Linked DNA regions of Thermus thermophilus. The protein of the gene in region 2 interacts with the protein of the main gene of each other region in a pairwise test. Links are inferred from orthologs where the notes say so. Each region holds a gene or a part of one and is shown on either strand. Other genes may lie near its edges.

Region 1 (5,579 bases), 1.8 Mb from region 2 along the record:
GAAAGGGTCTTCCAGGGAAGCGCCGTGCTCTTCCGCTACCGGGGGGAGGGGAAGGCGACGCTCCGCTACCTCTACACGGGGCTTTCCGGGGAGGTTTTCTACACCCTGGACGGAACCGCCCTCACCGCCTGGGCCCGCCTCAGGCTGGAAGGGGAGGCCCTGAGGGCGGAAAGGCTCACCCTCTTCGCCGGGGAGGTGCGGGCCAAGGTCCTCCCCCAGGCCGCCCTCCGCGCCCTGGAGGAAGCCCCGGAAAACCCCTTCGGCCTTTTCCGCTATGAGCTTCCCCCAAGGACCCTTTTCCCCGGCACCACCGAGCTTCCCTTCCTGCGGCAGGCGGTGGAGCCTGAAAGGCTTCTCCGCTACCAAGGCCCCTTCCGGCCCCAGGGAGTGCTCCCCTTGGAGCGGGGCCTCCGCTTCCTGGCCCCCTTCCCCCTGGCCCCAGGGCCCCTGGAAGTGGTGGAGGAAGGGCGCTTCCTGGGCCAGGCCCTCCTTCCCGCCACGCCCGAGGGCGGGGTGGCGGAGGCCTGGCTGGGCCAGGACCTCAGGGCGCGCCTCGTCCGCGAGGTGGCCCTCCTCTCCCAGGGGGAGAAGGAGGCCACCTACCGCGTGGAGACCCGCCTGGAAAACCCTTACCCCTACCCCGTCCGCCTGCTCCTCGCCGAAACCTTTCCCCGGGGATTCCGGCTGGACTTCCCCGGCGCGGTTCTCCTGCCGGAAGGGTACCGCCTCGAGGCGGTCCTGGACCCCATGGAGGCCCGCTCCTTCCGCTACCGGCTCACCCTACCCCGGTAGCTACCCCACCCGCTCCACGCGGATGAGGTTCGTCGTCCCCCGGACCCCGAAGGGCACCCCGGCGGCGATGACCACCCGGTCCCCCACCTGGGCGAGCCCCAGGGCCTTTACCTCCCTGAGGGCGATGCGGACCATATCGTCGGTGTCCTGGGGGTCGGGGGCGAGATGGGGGTAGACCCCCCAGACCAAGGCCAGCTGGTTCCGCACCTCGGGGTTCGGGGTGAGGGCCAGGATGGGCACCTGGGGCCGGGTACGGGCGATTCTCCGCGCCGAGCTGCCCGTGGCCGTGAAGACCACGATGGCCCGGGCCCCCACCGCCTCCACCACGTCGTCCGCCGCCTGGGCGATGGCGTCCTGGGTGGTGGGGGTGGGGGCGGGGCGGAGGACGTTGAGCTTTTGCAAGAACTCCGGGGAGGACTCCACCGCCTTGGCGATCCTCCCCATCATGGCCACGGCCTCCACCGGGTAGGCCCCGGCCGCCGTCTCCGCGGAGAGCATCACCGCGTCCGTCCCGTCAAAGATGGCGTTGGCCACGTCCGAGGCCTCGGCCCGGGTGGGGCTCGGGTTCTGCACCATGGACTCCAGCATCTGGGTGGCGGTGATCACCGGCTTCCCGGCGGCGATGCACCGGAGGATGAGGCGCTTCTGGACGATGGGCACCTCCTCCAGGGGCATCTCCACCCCGAGGTCCCCCCGGGCCACCATGATCCCGTCCGCCTCCTCCAGGATCTCCTCAAACCGGGCCACGGCCGAGGGCTTCTCAATCTTGGCCATGAGCCTGGCCTTGGAGCCGTAGCGGGAGAGGTAGTGCCGGGCGAGGAGGAGGTCGTCCCGCGTGCGGACGAAGGAGACCGCCACCCAGTCCACCCCGAGCTCCGCCCCCAGGGCCAGATCCTGGATGTCCTTCTCCGAGAGGGCGGGGATGGAGAGGTCCGCCCCAGGGATGTTGATCCCCTTGTTGTTGGAGAGGACCCCGCCCACCTCCACCTCCGTGTGGATCTCCGGGCCCCGGACCTCCAGGACCTTGAGCCGGATGCGGCCGTCGTCCAAAAGGAGGGTCTGCCCCGGGGAAACGTCCTCGGGAAGCCCCTTGTAGCTCACGGAAACGCGGTGCTCGTCCCCCTCCACGGGCTCGGCGGTGAGGACGAACCTCTGCCCCGGGCGGAGGAGGACCTGCCCCTCCCGGAAACGGCCCACACGGATCTTCGGGCCCTGGAGGTCCTGGAGGACGGCCAGGGTTCGGCCGAGCTCCTCCGCCACCTCCCGCACCCAGCCCACCCGGCGCCTGTGGTCCTCGGGAGCGCCGTGGCTGAAGTTCAGACGAAAGACGTCGGCCCCGGCCTCCGCCAGGGCGCGGATCACCTCCTTGTCGTCCGTGGCCGGTCCCAGGGTGGCCACGATCTTGGTGCGCTTAAAAGGCGGCATACCCCAAAAACCTCGCGGCCCGGCCCAGCTCCTCCTCAATGCGCAGGAGCTGGTTGTACTTGGCCAGCCGGTCGGAGCGGGAAAGGGAGCCGGTTTTGATCTGCCCGGCGTTCACCGCCACGGCGAGGTCGGCGATGAAGCTGTCCTCCGTCTCCCCGGAGCGGTGGCTGATCACCGCCCGGTACCCCGAGCGCTGGGCCAGGCGGATGGCCTCGAGGGTCTCCGAGAGGGTCCCGATCTGGTTCACCTTGACCAGGATGGCGTTGGCCACCCCCCGCTCAATCCCCGCCCGGAGCCTCTCTGGGTTGGTGACGAAGAGGTCGTCCCCCACGAGCTGGACCTTCCCCCCCAGGCGCTCGGTGAGAAGCCGCCACCCCTCCCAGTCGTCCTCGGCCAGGCCGTCCTCAATGGAACGGATGGGGTACTTCTCCACCCAGGCCTCCCAGAAGGCCACCATCTCCTCCGAGGAGAGGACCTTGCCCTCCCCCTCCAGGTGGTACTTCCCGTCCCGGTAAAGCTCGCTCGTGGCCGGGTCCAGGGCCAGGGAGACCTCCTGGCCCGGGGTGTACCCCGCCCGCTCAATGGCGAGGAGCAAAAGCTCCACCGCCTCTTCGTTGCTCTTGAGGTCGGGGGCGAAGCCGCCCTCGTCCCCCACGTTGGTGCTGTAGCCCTTCTCCTTGAGGACGGCCTTGAGGGTGTGGAAGACCTCGGCCCCGATCCTCAAGGCCTCGGCGAAGCTTCCCGCCCCGGCGGGCACCAGCATGAACTCCTGGAAGTCCACCCGGTTGTCGGCGTGCTTCCCCCCGTTGATGACGTTCATGAGGGGCACGGGGAGGGTGACCCCCTGGACCCCGCCCAGGTAGCGGTAGAGGGGCAGGCCCAGGGCCTCGGCCGCCGCCCGGGCCGTGGCCAAGGACACGGCCAGGATGGCGTTCGCCCCCAGGTTGGCCTTGTTGGGGGTGCCGTCCAGCTCCCGCATGACCCGGTCCACCCCTTCCTGGTCCAGGGCGTCCATCCCGATGAGCTCGGGGGCGATGCGCTCGTTGACGTTCTCCACCGCCCGGCGCACCCCCTTGCCCAGGTAGCGCTTGCCGCCGTCCCTGAGCTCCAGGGCCTCATGGGTTCCGGTGGAGGCCCCGGAGGGCACCATGGCCCGGCCCCTGGCCCCGCCTTCCAGCTCCACCTCCGCCTCTACCGTGGGAAAGCCCCTGGAGTCCAAAACCTCGCGTGCCCGGACGCCGACAATGGTGGTCATGCCCAACCTCCCTTGTGGAAGCGCTTCACGCTCCCCCGCCCCATACTACCCCCTAGACCCTGAGGGGCACCACCACCGCCCGGTACCCCTCCCCGTCCCCCCAGATGAGGCTCGGGCTCGTGGGCCCGGAGATGCCCAGGTGGGCCCGGTCCCCCACGGGGGCGAGGGCCTCGAGGAGGTAGCGGGCGTTGTAGGCCACGGCCATGCCCGGCCCCTCCACCTGGGCGGGCACCTCCTCCTGCCCCTTGCCGTAGTCCCCCTCGGCGGAGAGGAGGATCCGGCCCTCCTCCAAAAGGAGGTCTACCCGGTGGTTCTGCCGGTCGGAGAGGACGCTCACCCGGCGCACCGCCTCCCTGAGGGCCTCTCCCTCCACCTGGACCTTGAGGGCGAACTCCTGGGGGATAACCCTCTGGTAGTCGGGGAACTCCCCTTCCATGAGGCGGAGGGCCATCCGGACCCCGCTTCCGCCCTCGAGGGCCAGGGCCAACACCCCCCCGCCCAAGGCAAGGTCGGCCTCGGCCCCGTCTGCCCCCTTCAGGACCCGCACCATCTCGTCCACGCTCCGGGCGGGGACCACGGCCTTGGCCTGGAACCCTTGGGGCAGGGGCAGGTCGTAGAGGGCGAGGCGGTACCCGTCGGAGGCCACCGCCCGGAAGCCCTGGGGAGAGAACTCCAGTTGCACCCCGCGGAAGATGGCCCGGTATTCCTCGTTGCTCGCGGCGTAGCGCACGTGGGTCAAGGCCTTGACGAGCTCCCCGGAGGGCATCCGCGTCCGGAGGGGGAAGGCCCCCTCGTCCTCCCCCTCGGGCACCAGAAGCTCGGGGTAGCCCTCGGCGGGGGCCAGGCTGAGCCGGGTGCGGAAGCGCCCCGAGGAGAGCTCCAGCTGCCCCCCCTGGCCCGGCTCCGAGGCGAGGCCGAGGGCCACGAGGTCCCCGGGAAGGCTCCGCACCAGCTGGAAGAAGGGCTGGGCGGGGACGAGCACCCGGGGAAGGCTTTGGGCCTCGGCGGGGAGGCGGACCTCGAGGTCCACCTCCCCGTTGGTCCCGAAGAGGACCAAAGCTCCTTCCTCGGCGTAAAGCCCCAGGTAGGTGTAGAGGGGGTTGGCGCTTCTAGAGGGGACGATGCGCTCCAGAAGGGAAAGCTGGTCCGAGAGGAGTTTCTTGGGAACCGTTATGTTCATCGCCTAACGCCTCCTTTAACGGCTATTACGACTCTTTTTTTTAAAGCTTTTAAAGATCCGTAGTCGTAGTAGTAGGGCCTGTGGAAATGTGGATAAGCGGGGGAAAACGCCCTCCAGGACGAGAAACGGCCTGTGGATAACTGCTGTGGATAACTGGCCCCGGCCTGTGGATAACCTGTGGATAAAGGGCGGGTTATCCACAGGGGTCGGCCCCCCTGGGGTTTTCCACAGGTTATCCACAGGGTTATCCACAGCTTGAGCCCGGTTATCCACAGGGTTATCCACAGGTTATCCACAGGGGTCATGTGCACGCCTCCCGGAGGGTGCGGAGGAGGCCCTGCACCTCCCGGTCGCTTTCCGCGAGCTCCTGGACCTTCTGGATGGCGTAGAGGACCGTGGTGTGGTCCCGGCCGCCGAAGAGCTGGCCGATCTCGGGCAGGGAAGCCCGGGTAAGCTCCCGCACCAGGTACATGGCGAGCTGCCGGGGGAGGACCACCTCCTTCTTGCGGCCGCTCCCCGTGAGCTCCTCCGGTTTCAGGCCAAAGTGGTCCGCCACCTTGCGGATGATCTCCAAGGGGTCCGCCTCCAGCTCCCTAGGGGCGAAGATGTCGGAGAGGGCCTTGGCGGCCACGGCGCGGGTCAGCTCAACGCCGTTGAGGGAGGCGAAGGCGATGGCCCGCATGAGGGCCCCTTCCAGCTCCCGGATGTTGGAGGTGACCTGCCGGGCGATGTACTCCAGGGCGTCCTCGGGGATCCTCAGGCCCCGCTGCTCGGCGTTCATCTTCAGGATGGCGATCCGGGTCTCCAGGTCTGGGGGCTGGATGTCGGTGATCAGGCCCCACTCAAAGCGGCTCCTCAGGCGCGCCTCCAGGGTGAGGATGTCCTTGGGCGGCCGGTCGGAGGAGAGGATGATCTGCTTGTGGGCCT
Region 2 (5,579 bases):
GACGCGGTGGAGAAGGCGAAAAGCGGCCACCCCGGGATGCCCATGGCCATGGCGCCCTTGGCCTACCTCCTCTTCCGGGAGGTCATGCGCCACAACCCCTTAGACCCCGCCTGGCCCGACCGCGACCGCTTCGTCCTCTCCGCCGGGCACGGCTCCATGCTCCTCTACGCCGTCCTCCACCTCACGGGCTACGACCTTCCCCTGGAGGAGCTGAAAAGCTTCCGCCAGTGGGGGTCCAAGACCCCGGGCCACCCCGAGCGCGGCCACACCCCGGGGGTGGAGGTGACCACGGGGCCCTTGGGGCAGGGGATCTCCACCGCCGTGGGGCTTGCCCTGGCGGAAAGGAAGCTCGCCGCCGAGTTCAACCGCCCGGGGCACGTGGTGGTGGACCACTACACCTACGTCCTCGCCTCGGACGGGGACCTGATGGAGGGGGTCTCCGGGGAGGCCGCCTCCTTGGCGGGGCACTGGGGCCTCTCCAAGCTCATCGTCTTCTGGGACGACAACCGCATCTCCATTGACGGCCCCACGGACCTCGCCTTCACCGAGGACGTCCTCGCCCGTTACCGGGCCTATGGCTGGCAGACCCTAAAGGTGGAGGACGCCAACGACCTCGAGGCCCTCCGCAAGGCCATCAAACTCGCCAAGCTGGACGAGCGCCCCACCCTCATCGCCGTCAGGAGCCACATCGGCTTCGGCTCCCCCAAGCAGGACTCCCACAAGGCCCACGGGGAGCCCTTGGGCCCTGAGGCGGTGGAGGCCACCCGAAAGAACCTGGGCTGGCCCTACCCCCCCTTCGTGGTGCCCGAGGAGGTCTACCGCCACATGGACATGCGGGAGAAGGGGCGGGCCTGGCAGGAGGCCTGGGAGAAGGCCCTCGAGGCCTACGCCCGGGAATACCCGGACCTCCACCAGGAGCTCATACGGCGCCTGCGAGGGGAGCTTCCGCCTTTGCCCGAAGCGCCCCCATCCTTTGACAAGCCCATCGCCACCCGGGCGGCGAGCGGCCGGGCCCTGGACCTCCTCGCTCCCCGCATGCCTGAGCTCCTTGGGGGAAGCGCCGACCTCACCCCCTCCAACAACACCAAGGCCGAGGGGATGGAGGACTTCTCCCGGGCGAACCCCTTGGGCCGCTACCTCCACTTCGGGGTGCGGGAGCACGCCATGGGGGCCATCCTGAACGGCCTCAACCTCCACGGGGGGTACCGGGCCTACGGCGGGACCTTCCTCGTCTTCTCCGACTACATGCGCCCCGCCATCCGCCTCGCCGCCCTCATGGAAACCCCCACGGTCTTCGTCTTCACCCACGACTCCATCGCCCTGGGCGAGGACGGCCCCACCCACCAGCCCGTGGAGCACCTCATGAGCCTTCGGGCCATGCCGAACCTCTTTGTGATCCGCCCTGCGGACGCCTACGAGACCTTTTACGCCTGGCAGGTGGCCTTAAGGCGCAAGGAGGGCCCCACCGCCCTTGTCCTCACCCGCCAGGCGGTGCCCCTCCTCTCCCCGGAGAAGGCCAAGGGGCTTTTGCGGGGAGGCTACGTCCTGGAGGACGTGGAGGAGCCCCAAGGGGTCCTCGTGGCCTCGGGGAGCGAGGTGCACCTGGCCCTTAGGGCCCAGGCCCTCCTCCGGGAGAAGGGGGTGCGGGTCCGGGTGGTGAGCCTGCCTTCCTTTGAGCTCTTCGCCGCCCAGCCCGAGGCTTACCGCCAAGAGGTCCTGCCCCCGGGGCTTCCGGTGGTGGCTGTGGAGGCGGGGGCCAGCCTGGGGTGGGAGCGGTACGCCCACAAGGTGGTGGCCCTGGACCGCTTCGGGGCCAGCGCCCCCTACCCCGAGGTCTACGAGCGGCTCGGCTTCACCCCGGAGCGGGTGGCGGAGGCCTTCCTCTCCCTGGTGTAAAAGGGCGGGATTTACCGGGGGAAGGCCCCCAGGGGAGGGGCTTAGGCTAGGGGTATGGGGGAGGTGTTTCGCAAGGCCGAGGCGGCCATCTACCTCTTCGCCGGGCTTCTCGTGGTCCTGGGAGCGGTCTACGTCTTGGGCGAGGCCCTGGTCCAGGGGGTGGGGCTTTTCCTGGGGGGCGAGGGGAGCAAGGCGGCCGTCTTCCTCCTGGACCGGGTGCTCCTCGCCCTGATGATGGCCGAGATCCTCTACACCCTCGTCCGCTTCGCCCGGGAGGGGCAGCTTCAGGTGGAGCCCTTCCTCGTCATCGGCCTCATCGCCGGGGTGCGGCGGATCCTCGTGGTCACCGCCGAGGGGTTGCAGAAGTTCTCCTTCTCCCTCCAGGACCCCGGCTTCCAGGCGGTTTTGGTGGAGCTTCTCCTCCTCTCCCTCATGGTGTTGACCCTGGCCTGGGCCTACCGCCTGGTGCGCGGGGTATAGTGGGGCCCGTGCGGTTCGCGCCCTCCATCCTCACGGCGGACCTGGCGAGGCTAGGGGAGGCCATAAGGGAGGCGGAGGCGGCCGGGGTGGACTGGATCCACCTGGACGTGATGGACGGGGTATTCGTCCCCAACCTCACCTTCGGGCCCCTCCTCGTGGAGGCGGTGAGGCGGGTCACCTCCTTGCCCCTGGACGTGCACCTCATGATCGTCCAGCCGGAGCGCTACCTCGAGGACTTCGCCAAGGCGGGGGCGGACCACATCACCGTCCACTTTGAGGCCACCTACCACCCCCACCGGGCGGTGCAGAAGGTGAAGGAGCTGGGAAAAAAGGCGGGGCTCGCCGTGAACCCGGGGACGCCCCTGGAGGCCTTTGAGCCCCTGCTCCCGGATCTGGACCTGGCCCTCCTCATGAGCGTCAACCCCGGCTTCGGCGGCCAGCGCTACCTCCCCACGGCCACGGAGAGGCTCCGGCGCCTCAAGGCCATGCGGGATCGGTTGAACCCCGCCTGCCTCATCGTGGTGGACGGCGGCATCAACCGGGAGACCGTGGCCGAGGCCCGGCGGGCGGGGGCGGACGTGGCCGTGGCGGGGAGTGCCCTCTTCAACGACAGGCCCGTGGCGGAGAACCTGAAGGCCCTCCGCCTCGCCCTGCTGGGCTAAGGCCACCCCATGCTGAAGCAAGCGGGGGGTGTGGACGGGGCTTACGGCCTTGGGCGCCCCAGGACGAGGGTCCAGTACCCTTCCCGCCCCCAGAGCCCCGCGTGGACGAAGCGGGGGGCCATGAGGTTGGCGCAGTGGCCGGGGCTTTCCGCCCAGGCGCGAAGGGCCGCCTCCGCCTGGGCAGGGTCGTAGGCCACGTTCTCGCCCAGGGCGGACCAGAGGTACCCTTCCCGCTCCCGGACGGTGGAGCCGTCCGTGCCCACGTGCCCCAGGAAGCCGTGGGTGGCCATGTCCTCCGTGTGGGCCCTGGCCGCGGCCGTGAGCTTAAGCACCCCACCGCGGCTTTCGCCGCGGTGGGGGCTCCAAAAGGGCCTTCCCAAGCCTTATTTCGGGCGACCCATGTTGCGAGATCAACGTGCAGCCACTTAGCCTCCCAGGCCAGGGGAGGGGCCGCAGGGTGGTAAACGCTCCCGCAAGCCCGCCCCTCGGCCCGGATCCGGTTTAGGGCCTCGAGGACGGGGTCGGCCCCCTGCCCGGCGCAGGCGGGGAGGAGGGCGAGAAGAAGGAGGAGGCGCACGCCCTCTAGGGTAACCGAAGGCCCGCCCTTTTGGGCGGGCCCTTCGCGCTGGTCGGGGAGGCCGGATTTGAACCGACGACCCCACGCACCCCAAGCGTGTGCGCTACCAGGCTGCGCTACTCCCCGGCGCGCAAAGGTTAGTCTAGCCCTCTTCCGGGCCCCCGTCAAGTAGACTTCGGGCATGGAGATCAAGGACCTGAAGCGCCTCGCCCGCTACAACCCGGAGAAGATGGCCAAGATCCCCGTCTTCCAGTCGGAGCGGATGCTCTACGACCTCTACGCCCTCCTTCCGGGCCAGGCCCAGAAGGTGCACGTCCACGAGGACTCGGACAAGGTCTACTACGCCCTGGAGGGGGAGGTGGTGGTGCGGGTGGGGGAGGAGGAGGCCCTCCTCGCCCCCGGGATGGCCGCCTTCGCCCCGGCGGGCGCCCCCCACGGGGTGCGGAACGAGTCGGCGAGCCCCGCCCTGCTCCTCGTGGTCACGGCCCCCAAGCCCTAGGTTTTCACGGGGTTTTCAAGGGCTGGCCCTATACTCCAAGCGGTGGTCCAGAGCCTCCCCGCCGACCTGGCCTTCCTCGCCGACCTCTTGCGCCGCTACCCGGTGCAGGTGGTCTGGCGGGGGACGGTCCTGCCCGAGGGGCCTTTGCGGGGGGAGAAGCTTTGGGAGGAGGGGGAGGTGGCCCTTTACTGGGCGGGAAGCCGCCCCCCCGCTCCAGAAACCCTCGAGGCCCTGCGCCTCCTCCTTAAGGCCTTCCAGGAGGTCCTGGCCCTGAGGGAGCGGGAGCTTGCCCTCCTCAAGGCCCAGGACGAGACGGGGAGGCTTCTTAGGCTTCTCCTCCACGAGATCAAAAACCCCCTGATGAGCGTCCTCGGGGCCCTGGAGCTCGCCCTGGAGACCGAGGGCCTGCCCGAGGAGGCCAAGGAGCTCTTGGAGATCGCCGAGCGCTCCGCCCGGCGCATCCAGGAGCTTCTGCAGAAGGCCCAGGACTACCTGAGGCTCGGCCAGGGGGTGCGCCTCAAGAGCGAGCGGGTGGACCTGAAGGCCCTCCTCCGCCAGGCGGCCGAGGAGGTGAGGCCCCTCGCCCGAAGGAAGGGCATCGCCTTAAGGCTCGCCCTGCCTCGAGGGGAGACCTGGGTCTACGGGGACCCGGACTGGCTCTACCAGGCGGTCCTCAACGTGCTGAACAACGCCATTAAGTACACCCCCGAAGGGGGCCGGGTGAGGGTGCGCCTCCTGGTGGGGCGGGACCATTACGGCATCGCCGTGGCCGACACCGGGCCGGGCATCCCCGAGGAGGAGCAGGACAAGGTCTTTGAGCCCTTCTACCGGGCCTCCACCCGGGGGGAGGTGGAGGGCACGGGGCTTGGGCTTGCCCTGGTGAAGCGGGTCCTCGAGGCCCACGGGGGGGAGGTGCGCCTGAGAAGCCGCCTGGGCCGGGGAAGCACCTTCCTCCTCCTCCTGCCGAGGCCCAGGCCCGGACAGCGGGCCCCCGTGGGGCGGCTCCTCCTCCTCATGGTGGCCCTCATCGCCCTGGCCCGTCTCCCCCTCTTCCCGGCCCCCCTGGGCTCCAAGGCCTTCGGGGAGGTGCCTGCGGGGGAGGTGGTGCGCCTTCCGGGCCTGGAGCTCGCCTTTAGCCCGGACGCCCAAGGGGAGGCCCGGCGCTGGCGGAGCCTTTGGGGCGGGGGGGAGAGGGTGCGGGTGGCCCTGGAAGGCGGGGGGGTGGAGGCGGTGCGGGAGGCCCCCGTGCCCCTCTCCCTCGCTACCCCGGAGGGCGAGGTGCGGCCCATGGGCACCCATCTGCGCCTGAACCGGGCCGAGGGGAGCCGGCTTTCCCTTTACCGGGGCGAGGTGGCCTTAGGGGAAGGGCGCCTCCCCGCCGGGGAGGGGGCGGTGCTGGGGACGGGGGTGCGCAAGAAGCTTCTCCCCGCCCCCCTGGTGCGCCCCGCCCCGGGGCCGGAAGGGG

Evidence for each region. The genes of interacting proteins can lie anywhere in the genome.
Region 1: the proteins of rpe (region 2) and eno interact in binary tests that used the Escherichia coli proteins (3 or more experiments, as listed by UniProt). The link is inferred for Thermus thermophilus from one-to-one orthologs.

Annotation. Positions count from the first base shown.
Region 1 is NZ_AP025158.1:786-6,364, reverse strand. The notes cover bases 1,339-4,212. They hold eno (phosphopyruvate hydratase), read right to left. Parts: upstream 3,473-4,212; coding sequence 2,204-3,472; downstream 1,339-2,203. Other genes in these bases: dnaN (DNA polymerase III subunit beta), read right to left, coding at 3,525-4,212; pyk (pyruvate kinase), read right to left, coding at 1,339-2,217. In the rest of the region: TthTMY_RS00030 (DUF4139 domain-containing protein), read left to right, coding at 1-792; more of pyk, read right to left, coding at 793-1,338; more of dnaN, read right to left, coding at 4,213-4,652; chromosomal replication initiator protein DnaA, read right to left, coding at 4,954-5,579. UniProt on the Escherichia coli protein: Catalyzes the reversible conversion of 2-phosphoglycerate (2-PG) into phosphoenolpyruvate (PEP). It is essential for the degradation of carbohydrates via glycolysis.
Region 2 is NZ_AP025158.1:1,822,916-1,828,494, reverse strand. Bases 1,333-4,206 are described here. They hold rpe (ribulose-phosphate 3-epimerase), read left to right. Parts: upstream 1,333-2,375; coding sequence 2,376-3,038; downstream 3,039-4,206. Other genes in these bases: TthTMY_RS09805 (sensor histidine kinase), read left to right, coding at 4,157-4,206; TthTMY_RS09810 (cupin domain-containing protein), read left to right, coding at 3,797-4,114; TthTMY_RS09820 (CAP domain-containing protein), read right to left, coding at 3,080-3,370; TthTMY_RS09830 (phosphate-starvation-inducible PsiE family protein), read left to right, coding at 1,951-2,376; tkt (transketolase), read left to right, coding at 1,333-1,896. In the rest of the region: more of tkt, read left to right, coding at 1-1,332; more of TthTMY_RS09805, read left to right, coding at 4,207-5,579. UniProt on the Escherichia coli protein: Catalyzes the reversible epimerization of D-ribulose 5-phosphate to D-xylulose 5-phosphate.